Regions from separate parts of the Streptomyces sp. NPDC031445 genome, predicted to be linked through region 3. Evidence: riboswitches for the same ligand, from Rfam matches in the RefSeq annotation. Region 3 holds a riboswitch; each other region holds the start of a gene.
What was found. Region 3 has a riboswitch for S-adenosylmethionine ahead of thrC (threonine synthase). Riboswitches for the same ligand answer to the same signal wherever they lie in the genome.

Region 1 (3,248 bases), on a different contig from region 3:
CGGGTAGGCGCCGGCCTTGTCGCCGAGACCGACGCGTTCGAGCAGTTCCCGGGCGAGCTCCTGGGCCGCCGCCCTGGACAGCCGGCCGGTGGCGGCGGGGGCCGTCGCGACGTTGTCCAGGACGGTCAGGTGCGGGAAGAGGTTGAAGTTCTGGAAGACGAAGCCGATCCGGCCGCGCTGGGCGAGGATGGCGCGCTCGCTCAGTTCCTTGAGCCGGTCCCCGTGCCGCTTCACCCCGATCAGCTCGCCGCCCACGCTGACGTGGCCGATCTCGGGCTTCTCCAGGTGGTTGACGACCCTGAGCAGCGTGGACTTGCCGGAGCCGGACGGCCCGATGATCACCGTGACCTCGCCGGGGCGGACGGTCAGGTCGATGCCGTCGAGGACGCGGTGGGTGCCGTACCACTTGTGGACGCCGTGTACTTCGAGCGCGGCGGGGGCGGCCTTCGGCAGGGTCTCGGCGATGGTCATACGGCGGCCTCCCGGCTCAACCGGGCCCGCAGGCCGGCGAGGCCGGCCCGGGCCTTCTGCAAGGGGGTCGGCGGCAGGGTGCGGGTGGCGCCCCGGGCGTAGTACCGCTCGACGTAGAACTGGACGACGGACACGGCGCTGGTGAGGATCAGGTACCAGACGGTGGCGACCAGCAGCAGCGGCACCACGTCACCGGGGTAGGTGCTGCCCATCGACTGCACCGCGCCGAACAGGTCGAGCAGCGACACGTAGAAGACCAGGGACGTGCTCTTGATGAGGCCGATCAGCTGGTTGACGTAGTTCGGGGTGATGGACCTGAGGGCCTGCGGGAAGACGATCCGGCGGAACTGGTAGCCCTTGGGCAGGCCCAGGGCGGCGGCGGCCTCGTGCTGGCCCTGGTCGACGGAGAGGATGCCGCCGCGGACCACCTCCGCCGCGTACGCCGCCTCGTTGAGGCTGAGGCCGATGACGGCGATCGTCATGTCGGTGGCCAGCCGGGACTCGTCGAAGGTGACGAAGGCGGGTCCGAACGGCACCCCGAGGCTCAACGTCCTGTACAGGGCACTGAAGTTGTACAGGAAGATCAGTACGACGATGAGCGGCACGGAGCGGAACAGCCAGGTGTAGGTCCAGCTGACCGCGCGCAGCACCGGGCTCCCGGAGAGCCGGGCGAGCGCCAGCAGGATGCCGCCGAGGAGCCCCAGGACGGCGCTGAGCGCGGCGACTTCGAGGGTGACGAGGAGGCCGTCGAGGACGGTGGGGCGCAGGAACCAGTAGCGGAAGCGGTCCCACTGGTAGAAGGGGTTCGTGACCAGTCCGTGCAGGATCTGCGCGACGAGCACGAGGACGGCGGCGGTGACGATCCACCGGCCGGGCCGGCGCAGCGGCTGTATCCGCTGCGGCGACAGGGTTCCTGACGGTGTGTCGGCGGTGGCCGGCGCCTCGGCTAGGGAGACGGCGGCGCCTGGGGGTTCACTCATGGCGGGCTCCGGCGGAGTCGGTCACCCCGGGGCCGCGCGGGAGCGGCGGTGGGCCACGACGGCACTGCGGCGCGAGGCGGCGCACGGACGGGCGCGGAACCGGGGGCTGGGCGGACAACGGCACACCGGACGGACGGTGTGCGGTGGGAACGCGGGGGCTGGGAGGCAGACGTCAGCCCTGACAGCGGGCAGAGCCCGGCGCGGTACACAGTGCGCTGTTCACGCGGAGCAGATCGACGGCGCGGTCGGCGACGAGGAGACCGGCGTACGACGGTACGCAGCCCTGGGGGCGGCTCGCCGCCGTCCTGGGAGCTGCGTACATGGCGTCACCTGTCACTGTTCCGGCCCCGTGGGGCCTCGCGCTTACCGAAAACGTCATCCGGTCCGGTCGTCACCTGGGGCACCCCACCGCGGTGCGAGGGTTGCCGGTCAGCGAGCCAGGGCTTGGCGCTGACGCTCATGACCGTTCTGAGCGGTAAGTAAGGCAGTTGCCCGTTCGAATGTCAACGGACGTCCGCCAACTGGACATCGGCGGCCCGCTCTCACCTGCGGGAAGAGTCCGGGGTGTCCGCGGCGTGGCCTGCCCAGTCCAGGATCTGGACAGCGGCTCCGGCGGCCTCCAGGCCCTGGCAGCGGCCGTGGTGGCGGCGGGCGATGCCGTCCAGGTCGAGGTGACGGCCGAAGGCGGGGCGGGCGGCCAGACGGCGGGCGTAGGCCCACAGGGCCCGGTGGTCGGCGATGCGCTGCACGGCGGAGGCGTCGAGGTGGCAGCGGTGGACGGTGTCGAGTTGCACGAGGGTGACCCACAGCTCGATGTCGGCGGCGGTGATCCGGTCGTCGGCCAGGTACTCCTCGCCGCTCAGCCGCCGCTCCAGGCGGCCCAGGGTGTCCAGCAGCACGTCGAGGGCGGCGGCCCGCTCGGCGGGGCCTGCCCCGGCGCGTCCGGCGCGCTGCGCGGCCTCCTCGATGCCCTCGGCGCACATCCGTTCGACGGCCTCGATCACGGACTCCAGGCCCCGGGGGTACAGCCGGCCGTCGCCGTTCGGCCGGAACCGGTCCAGGTCGCGCAGGATGTCGGGGGTGTGGGTGCTGACGATGCGTCCGGACCAGTCGTCGCTGAGCACGGGCGCGAGCGCCGGGCCGGTGTAGTGGTGGGCGCTCGCCTCGTAGAGCGGGCGGAGCGCCGCGTGGCCGCCGCCGGGACAGTCCGGGACGGCGGGCAGGAGGGTGACGGGACAGCGGGCGTCCAGGCCGAGCAGGCTGTGGCCGACGGCGAGGCGCAGCCCGTCGGGGCAGGCGGTCGACAGGTGGAGCCGGTAGCGGTGCGGCACGGCGTAGTGGCCGCTGCGCGCGTCCCGGCCGATCCGGCCCCGGAAGAGGGGCGCGGTACCACGGGTGGACGGGACGGCGGCGAGCGGAGTGATGGACATGCGTCTCCCCGGGTGGTGGGTGTGCGGAGGGGCGCGCCGGCGCGGGCATGAGCGGTCGGCGGGGGCGGAGGGGCGGCCCGGCTCAGCGGTGACGGCGGATCGCGCTGCAGACGCGCTGCAGGTCGATGTGGCGGCGGGAGGTGAGCAGGGGTGCGCGCAACGGCGTGCGGCCGGTCCGGCCCGTGCCCGTTTCGCCGCGCGCCATGATTTCCTACCTGTTCACTAGGATTCCCTACCTGGAGTGTCGATCGGGCTCCGTACGGCGTCAAGGGGGCGTCCACGCCTGAGGATCGCAGTCGGCGCCGGGTACTCCTCAGCGAGAGAAACATGTGACATAGTACTGGCGTGGCGAAGCGACTGACCTGCG
Region 2 (3,248 bases), on a different contig from region 3:
CGGTACTGCCACTTCGCGCCCTGCGCCACCAGTTCCCCGACGGCGTTCACGAAGCGCTCCACGTGCTCGTCCGGCGTGCCCGCGCCGAAGCTGACGCGGATGGCGTTGAGGGACTTCTCGCCCGGGGCCGCCTCGGGGGCGCCGCACTCGCCCTGGGTCTGCGGGTCGCTGCCGAGCAGGGTGCGGACCAGGGGGTGGGCGCAGAAGAGGCCGTCGCGGACGCCGATGCCGTACTCGGCGGAGAGCGCGGCGGCGAAGTGCGAGCTGTTCCAGCCCTCGACGACGAAGGAGATCACGCCGACGCGCGGGGCGTCGTCGCCGAAGAGGGACAGCACGCGCACCCCGGGCACCTCGGCCAGGCCCTCGCGGACCTTGGCGATCAGGTGCTGTTCGCGGGCGACGAGGGTGTCCCAGCCGGCCTCGGTGAGGGCCTTGCAGGCGGAGGCGATGGCGTAGGCGCCGATGACGTTCGGGGAGCCGGCCTCGTGGCGGGCCGCGCTCTCGTGCCACTCGACGGCCACGCCGCCGTCCTCGCGCCGGGTGACCTTGCGGCTGGCGCCGCCGCCCGCGAGGTACGGCTCGGCCGCCTGGAGCCAGTCGACGCGGCCGGCCAGGACGCCGGAGCCGAAGGGGGCGTACAGCTTGTGGCCGGAGAAGGCGACCCAGTCGACGTCCAGCTCGCGAAAGTCCACCGGGTGGTGAGGGGCCAGTTGCGCGGCGTCCAGGACGATGCGGGCGCCGTGAGCGTGCGCGGCGGCGGCCAGTTCACGCACCGGCCACAGCTCGCCGGTGACGTTGGAGGCGCCGGTGACGCAGACCAGGGCCGGGCCGTGGGGGTCCCGGCCGGCCAGGGCCCGCTCCAGGGTCTCCACGGCCTGCCGCGGGGTGCGCGGGGCGTCGAGGTAGGTGACCCGCGCGTCCTGCCAGGGCAGCAGCGAGGCGTGGTGCTCGGTCTCGAAGACGAAGACCTGGCAGTCGGCCGGGACCGCACGGGCCAGCAGGTTGAGGGAGTCGGTGGTCGAACGGGTGAAGACCACCTGGTCGGCCGGGCGGCAGCCGAGGAAGTCGGCGACCGTCCTGCGGGCGTTCTCGAACAGGTCGGTGGAGAGCTGGGAGAGGTAGCCGGCACCGCGGTGGACGCTGCCGTAGTACGGGGCGTACGCGGCGACGTCGTCCCAGACGCGCTGGAGGGCGGGGGCGCTGGCCGCGTAGTCCAGGGCGGCGTAGCTGACCTCGCCGCCGGTGACCAGCGGGACGGTGACATCCCGCCCGAGAACGGGCAGAGGGGTGCAAACGGACTGGTCGACGGCAGCGGTGGAGACAGACATGGCGGAACTCCCGTGAGAGGAATGCGGAGGAGATGCAGAAAAGGGCTGCAAAAGGGTGTGCGGAGGCGGGGCTCTGCGGCCCTAACGCATTCGCTTGCTCACGGAAGGCTCCCTCGAACGACCAGGACCCCTGGTGTGTGAGGGGTCCGCGCTTGCCGTAGGCCTTGCTGCCGTACGACCTGGTCTTCACCCGGGGCACCCCGCCACGGACGGAGGGTTGCCGGACAGTCGGCCGGGGCCTCATGACTGTCACTCATGACCTGGTACAGGAACGTACTGAAGTGATCGTCGTCCCGCAACCCGTGTCCGGATCGCGGGACGACGCACGGAGGCGTCAGGCGTTGCTGACGGCCACCCAGCGCTCCAGGGCGCGCTTGGCCGCGCCCGAGTCGATGGACTCCGCGGCCCGCGCCATGCCCGCGCGGATCTGCTCGGTGAGCGGCGCGTCCGTCGGCTCCAGGGCCACCAGCGCGGCCGCCGAGTTCAGCAGGACGGCGTCCCGTACGGCCCCCCGCTCGCCGTCCAGCAGCCGGCGGGCGACCTCGGCGTTGTAGGAGGCGTCGGCGCCGCGCAGGGCGTCCAGCGGGACGAGGTCGATGCCGACGTCGCGCGGGTCGAAGACCTCCTCCGTGACCTTGCCGTCCCGGACCACCCACACCCGGGAGGCAGCGGTGACGGTCAGCTCGTCCAGGCCGTCGTCGCCCCGGAAGACCAGCGCGGAGTTGCCGCGCTCGGCGAGGACACCGGCGACGATCGGCGCCATGCGGGGGTCGGCGACGCCGACGGCCTGCGACCGCACCTGGGCGGGGTTGGTCAGCGGACCCAGCACGTTGAAGGTCGTCCGGATGCCCAACTGGCCGCGGGCCGCGGCGACATGACGCAGGGACGGGTGGAACCGCACCGCGAAGCAGATGGTGATGCCGGCCTCCTCGGCCACCTCGGCCACCCGCTGCGGGGTCAGGTTGAGGTTGATGCCCAGCTTCTCCAGGACGTCGGAGGAGCCGGAGGCGGAGGACGCGGCGCGGTTGCCGTGCTTGACGACCTTCGCCCCGGTGCCCGCGACGACGATCGAGGACATGGTGGAGATGTTCACCGTCTTGGCGCCGTCGCCGCCGGTGCCGACGATGTCGACGGCCGGGCCGGGCACCTCGATGACGTTCGCGTGCGCGTACATCGTCCGCACCAGTCCGGTGATCTCCGGCACCGTCTCGCCCTTGGCCCGCAGCGCCACCATGAACCCGGCGATCTGCGCGTCGGTCGCCTCCCCGCGCATGATCAGGTCCATCGCCCAGGCGGTGTCGTCGGCGGACAGGTCCCGGCCGTCCAGCAGACCGTTCAGCAGGGCGGGCCAGGAGCGGCCCGCCGCAGTGTCGCCTCCAGCGGGGGTCACAGCGCTCATCAGCCGCTCCTCGGACAGGTTCCTGCTACGTCGTACCCCACCCTATCCAGCCGGACGGCACGCTGAAGGGCCCCGTCCGCAACCCGGACGGGGCCCTTCGTCGTGGCGTGGCGACGCGGGGATCAGTGGTGGCCGTGGCCGCTCGTGATCTCCTTGTACTCCTCGACGGTCGGCTTCGGGATCTGGTTGTCCTCGCCGAAGTAGGCGTTGGACAGCTTCGCCCGCAGCTTCGTCGCGGCCGGGACCTTGCGCTCGACCCCGTTCTCGTCGACCGTCGGGCCGATCTCGGCCGGCTGGTACTGCTGGTGCGAGGTGAGCGTGTGCAGCTGCTCCTGGCTCAGCGGCTCGTGCACCTCGATGAACTCACCGTGCGGCAGCCGCTTGATGATGCCGGTCTCGCGGCCGTGCAGCACCTTGTCGCGGTCGCGGCGCTGGAGGCCCAGGCAGATCCGCTTGGTGACGATGAACGCGATGACCGGAGCCACGAAGTAGGAGATCCGGACGAACCAGGTGACCGCGTT
Region 3 (3,248 bases):
CGCCCACTGCCGCCGGAAACCGGCGTCGAAGACCGGCTCCAGCGGGGTCTGGTACAGCATGTGGTGGACGAACCAGAGCACCGAGTTGGCGATGCCGTTGTACGCCTCGGCGTGCACGGCCGCGTCGATGTCGAGCATCCGCACACGCTGCCCGCCGGTCTCCTCGGCCGGCAGCAGCCCGCCGGCCGCGCGCCGGACGGCCGCCCGGTCGCCGTCGCCCAGCGCGGCGCACACCCACACCGAGCCCGCGTCGGAGCCGATGGCGGACAGTCCCGAGACCAGCCCGCCGCCACCCCGCCGGGCGTGCAGCGAGCCGTCCTCGCCCACCTGATAGGAGACCGGGCCGCGGTTCGACGCGACCAGCACCTGAGCCTTCTGAGCAGCATCGAGCGTGGAAGCCATACGCCTCAACCTAGCCCGGCCCCCAACCGCTCAAACGTACGGCCCGCCCGGCGGACGGACCGTGTACGGCCCGTTCACGCCACCTTGCGCTCGGCGTACTCCGCGATCTCCGCCATGGGCGGCCGCTCCTCGGTGTCCACCGAGTAGGTGCGCGGCTCGAACCCCTCCTCCCCCCGCTCGAACTGGGTCAGCGCGGGCCGGATCAGATGGCCGCGGGCCAGCCGGAGCTGGGCGGTGCGGTAGATCGCGGCGGCCATCCGGCCGAGCGCCTGCCCGTCCTGGTGCCGGTGCCTGCGCACGCCCACGTCGACCTGGGCCAGCGCGTCCAGGCCCACCAGGTGCAGCGCGTCCACCAGCATGCCCAGCTCCACGCCGTAGCCGACGGGGAACGGCAGCTGTTCCAGCAGGGTGCGGCGGGCCGCGTACTCGCCGCCCAGCGGCTGCACGAACCCGGCCAGCCTGGGCCAGTGCATGTTCAGCAGCGGGCGGGCCATGAGCTCGGTGACCCGGCCGCCCTGCCCGGCACTGCCGCCGAGCGGGCGGTCGTACATCGCCTTGACCAGGTCGACGTCCGGGTCGGTGAGCAGCGGGCCGACGATCCCGGAGACGAAGTCGGAGGAGAACTCCCTGAGGTCCGCGTCGACGAAGCAGACGATGTCCCCGCCGGTCACCAGCAGCGAGCGCCACAGCACCTCGCCCTTGCCGGGGACGGCCGGGAGGCGCGGCAGGATGGTGTCGCGGTGGACGACCCGGGCGCCGGCGCGCGCGGCGACCTCGGAGGTGCGGTCGGTGGAGCCCGAGTCGACGACCACCAGCTCGTCGACGAGCGGCACCCGCTCCATGAGGTCGCGGCGGATGACCGCGACGATGTCGCCGACGGTCTCCTCCTCGTTGAGCGCGGGCAGCACGACACTGACGGTCTGGCCCGTGCGCTGCTTGGCGGCGAGGATCTGGTGCAGCGGCCGGTCGGCCACGGACCAGGACCGGGTGGTCAGCCAGCGCTCGACTTCTTCCAGCACAGTCTGCGGCTCCTCACTCGTGTCTCGCGGTTCGGACGACTATCTCAACTGTCCCGGCCGTCGGTTACAGTCTTGAACAACGCCGGTGACCATCGCATGTCGGGGGTCGCGCGCGTTCCACAACCGCATACCGCTCATCCAGAGGGGCAGAGGGACACGGCCCGGTGAAGCCCCGGCAACCCCCCTGACCGGACTCGTTCGCGCGAGGCTCACGGCCAGGGAAGGTGCCAATTCCGTCTCACGGCGAGGTGCGTCGTGAGGAAGATGAGGAGAAAGGGCCTCGCCTCCATGGCTGTGCAGACAGTTGCCACCACCAGCGAATCCACCGTCGACCTCGGCCCCGCCGCGGCCCTGAGCTGTCGCGAGTGCGGCCACCGGGTGCCGCTCGGCCCGGTCTTCGCCTGCGAGGAGTGCTTCGGCCCGCTGGAGATCGCCTACGACTTCTCCGCCTACGACACCGAGGACCTGCGCCGCCGCATCGAGGCGGGCCCCGCGAACATCTGGCGCTACGCGCCCCTGCTGCCGGTCCCGGCGGACGTCGCCGGCAAGCCGAACATCAATCCGGGCTGGACCAAGCTCGTCCAGGCCGACAACCTGGCCCGCGAGCTGGGCGTGACCGGCGGTCTGTACGTCAAGGACGACTCCGGCAACCCGACCCACTCCTTCAAGGACCGGGTCGTGGCCCAGGCCCTGGAGGCCGCCCGCGCCTTCGGCTTCACCACCCTGTCCTGCTCCTCGACCGGCAACCTGGCCGGCGCCGTCGGCGCCGCCGCCGCCCGCGCCGGCTTGCGCTCCTGCGTGTTCATCCCGCACGACCTGGAGCAGGGCAAGATCGTCATGGCCGCGGTCTACGGCGGAGAACTCGTCGGCATCGAGGGCAACTACGACGACGTGAACCGCTTCTGCTCCGAGCTGATCGGCGACCCGGCCGGCGAGGGCTGGGGCTTCGTCAACGTCAACCTGCGGCCGTACTACGCGGAGGGCTCCAAGACCCTGGCGTACGAGATCTGCGAGCAGCTCGGCTGGCGGCTGCCGGACCAGATCGTGGTCCCGATCGCCTCCGGCTCCCAGCTCACGAAGATCGACAAGGGGCTCCAGGAGCTGATCAAGCTGGGGCTGGTCGAGGACAGGCCGTACAAGATCTTCGGCGCCCAGGCCGAGGGCTGCTCCCCGGTCTCCACCGCCTTCAAGGCCGGCCACGACGTCGTACGGCCCCAGAAGCCGAACACCATCGCCAAGTCGCTGGCCATCGGCAACCCGGCCGACGGGCCGTACGTCCTGGACATCGCGCGCCGCACCGGCGGTGCCGTGGAGGACGTGACGGACGAGCAGGTCGTGGACGCGATCAAGCTGCTCGCGCGGACCGAGGGCATCTTCGCGGAGACCGCCGGCGGCGTGACGGTCGGCGTCACCCGCAAGCTGCTGGAGGCGGGCGTGCTGGACCCGGCGAAGACCACGGTCGTCCTGAACACCGGTGACGGCCTGAAGACCCTGGACGCGGTGGCCGGGACCGGCCTCACCGCCACCATCCGCCCGACCCTGGACTCCTTCCGCGAGGCCGGCCTCGCATGACAGGCCCCGCCGTACCCGTGAACCCGACCGGAGGTCCGACCGCATGAGCGTGACCGTTCGCATCCCTACCATCCTGCGCACCTACACCGGCGGGCAGGCCGAGGTCGCCGCCGACGGCGCGACGCTCGGCGAGGTCATCGCCGACCTGGAGAAGAACCACACGGGCATCGCCGCGCGCGTCCTGGACGACCAGGGCAAGCTGCGCCGGTTCGTCAACGTGTACGTCAACGACGACGACGTCCGTTTCGAGCAGGG

Region 1: it holds a riboswitch for S-adenosylmethionine, as region 3 does, so the genes downstream of both, ACZ5DC_RS04760 (amino acid ABC transporter permease) here and thrC (threonine synthase) in region 3, are expected to answer to the same signal.
Region 2: it holds a riboswitch for S-adenosylmethionine, as region 3 does, so the genes downstream of both, ACZ5DC_RS23220 (aminotransferase class V-fold PLP-dependent enzyme) here and thrC (threonine synthase) in region 3, are expected to answer to the same signal.

Annotation. Positions count from the first base shown of each region.
Region 1 covers NZ_JBVIJO010000001.1:1,122,380-1,125,627, reverse strand. The annotation lists gene ACZ5DC_RS04765 (amino acid ABC transporter ATP-binding protein) at 1-471, opposite strand, end outside; gene ACZ5DC_RS04760 (amino acid ABC transporter permease) at 468-1,451, opposite strand; SAM riboswitch class IV at 1,806-1,916, opposite strand; gene ACZ5DC_RS04755 (glutathione S-transferase C-terminal domain-containing protein) at 1,994-2,881, opposite strand; gene ACZ5DC_RS04750 (putative leader peptide) at 2,964-3,086, opposite strand; gene ACZ5DC_RS04745 (NAD(P)/FAD-dependent oxidoreductase) at 3,227-3,248, shown strand, end outside.
Region 2 covers NZ_JBVIJO010000008.1:409,501-412,748, forward strand. The annotation lists gene ACZ5DC_RS23220 (aminotransferase class V-fold PLP-dependent enzyme) at 1-1,328, opposite strand, end outside; SAM riboswitch class IV at 1,472-1,589, opposite strand; gene trpD (anthranilate phosphoribosyltransferase) at 1,663-2,727, opposite strand; gene qcrB (cytochrome bc1 complex cytochrome b subunit) at 2,850-3,248, opposite strand, start outside.
Region 3 covers NZ_JBVIJO010000005.1:351,564-354,811, reverse strand. The annotation lists gene ACZ5DC_RS16720 (alpha,alpha-trehalose-phosphate synthase (UDP-forming)) at 1-402, opposite strand, end outside; gene ACZ5DC_RS16715 (glucosyl-3-phosphoglycerate synthase) at 477-1,421, opposite strand; SAM riboswitch class I at 1,553-1,692, shown strand; gene thrC (threonine synthase) at 1,710-2,993, shown strand; gene ACZ5DC_RS16705 (ubiquitin-like small modifier protein 1) at 3,037-3,248, shown strand, end outside.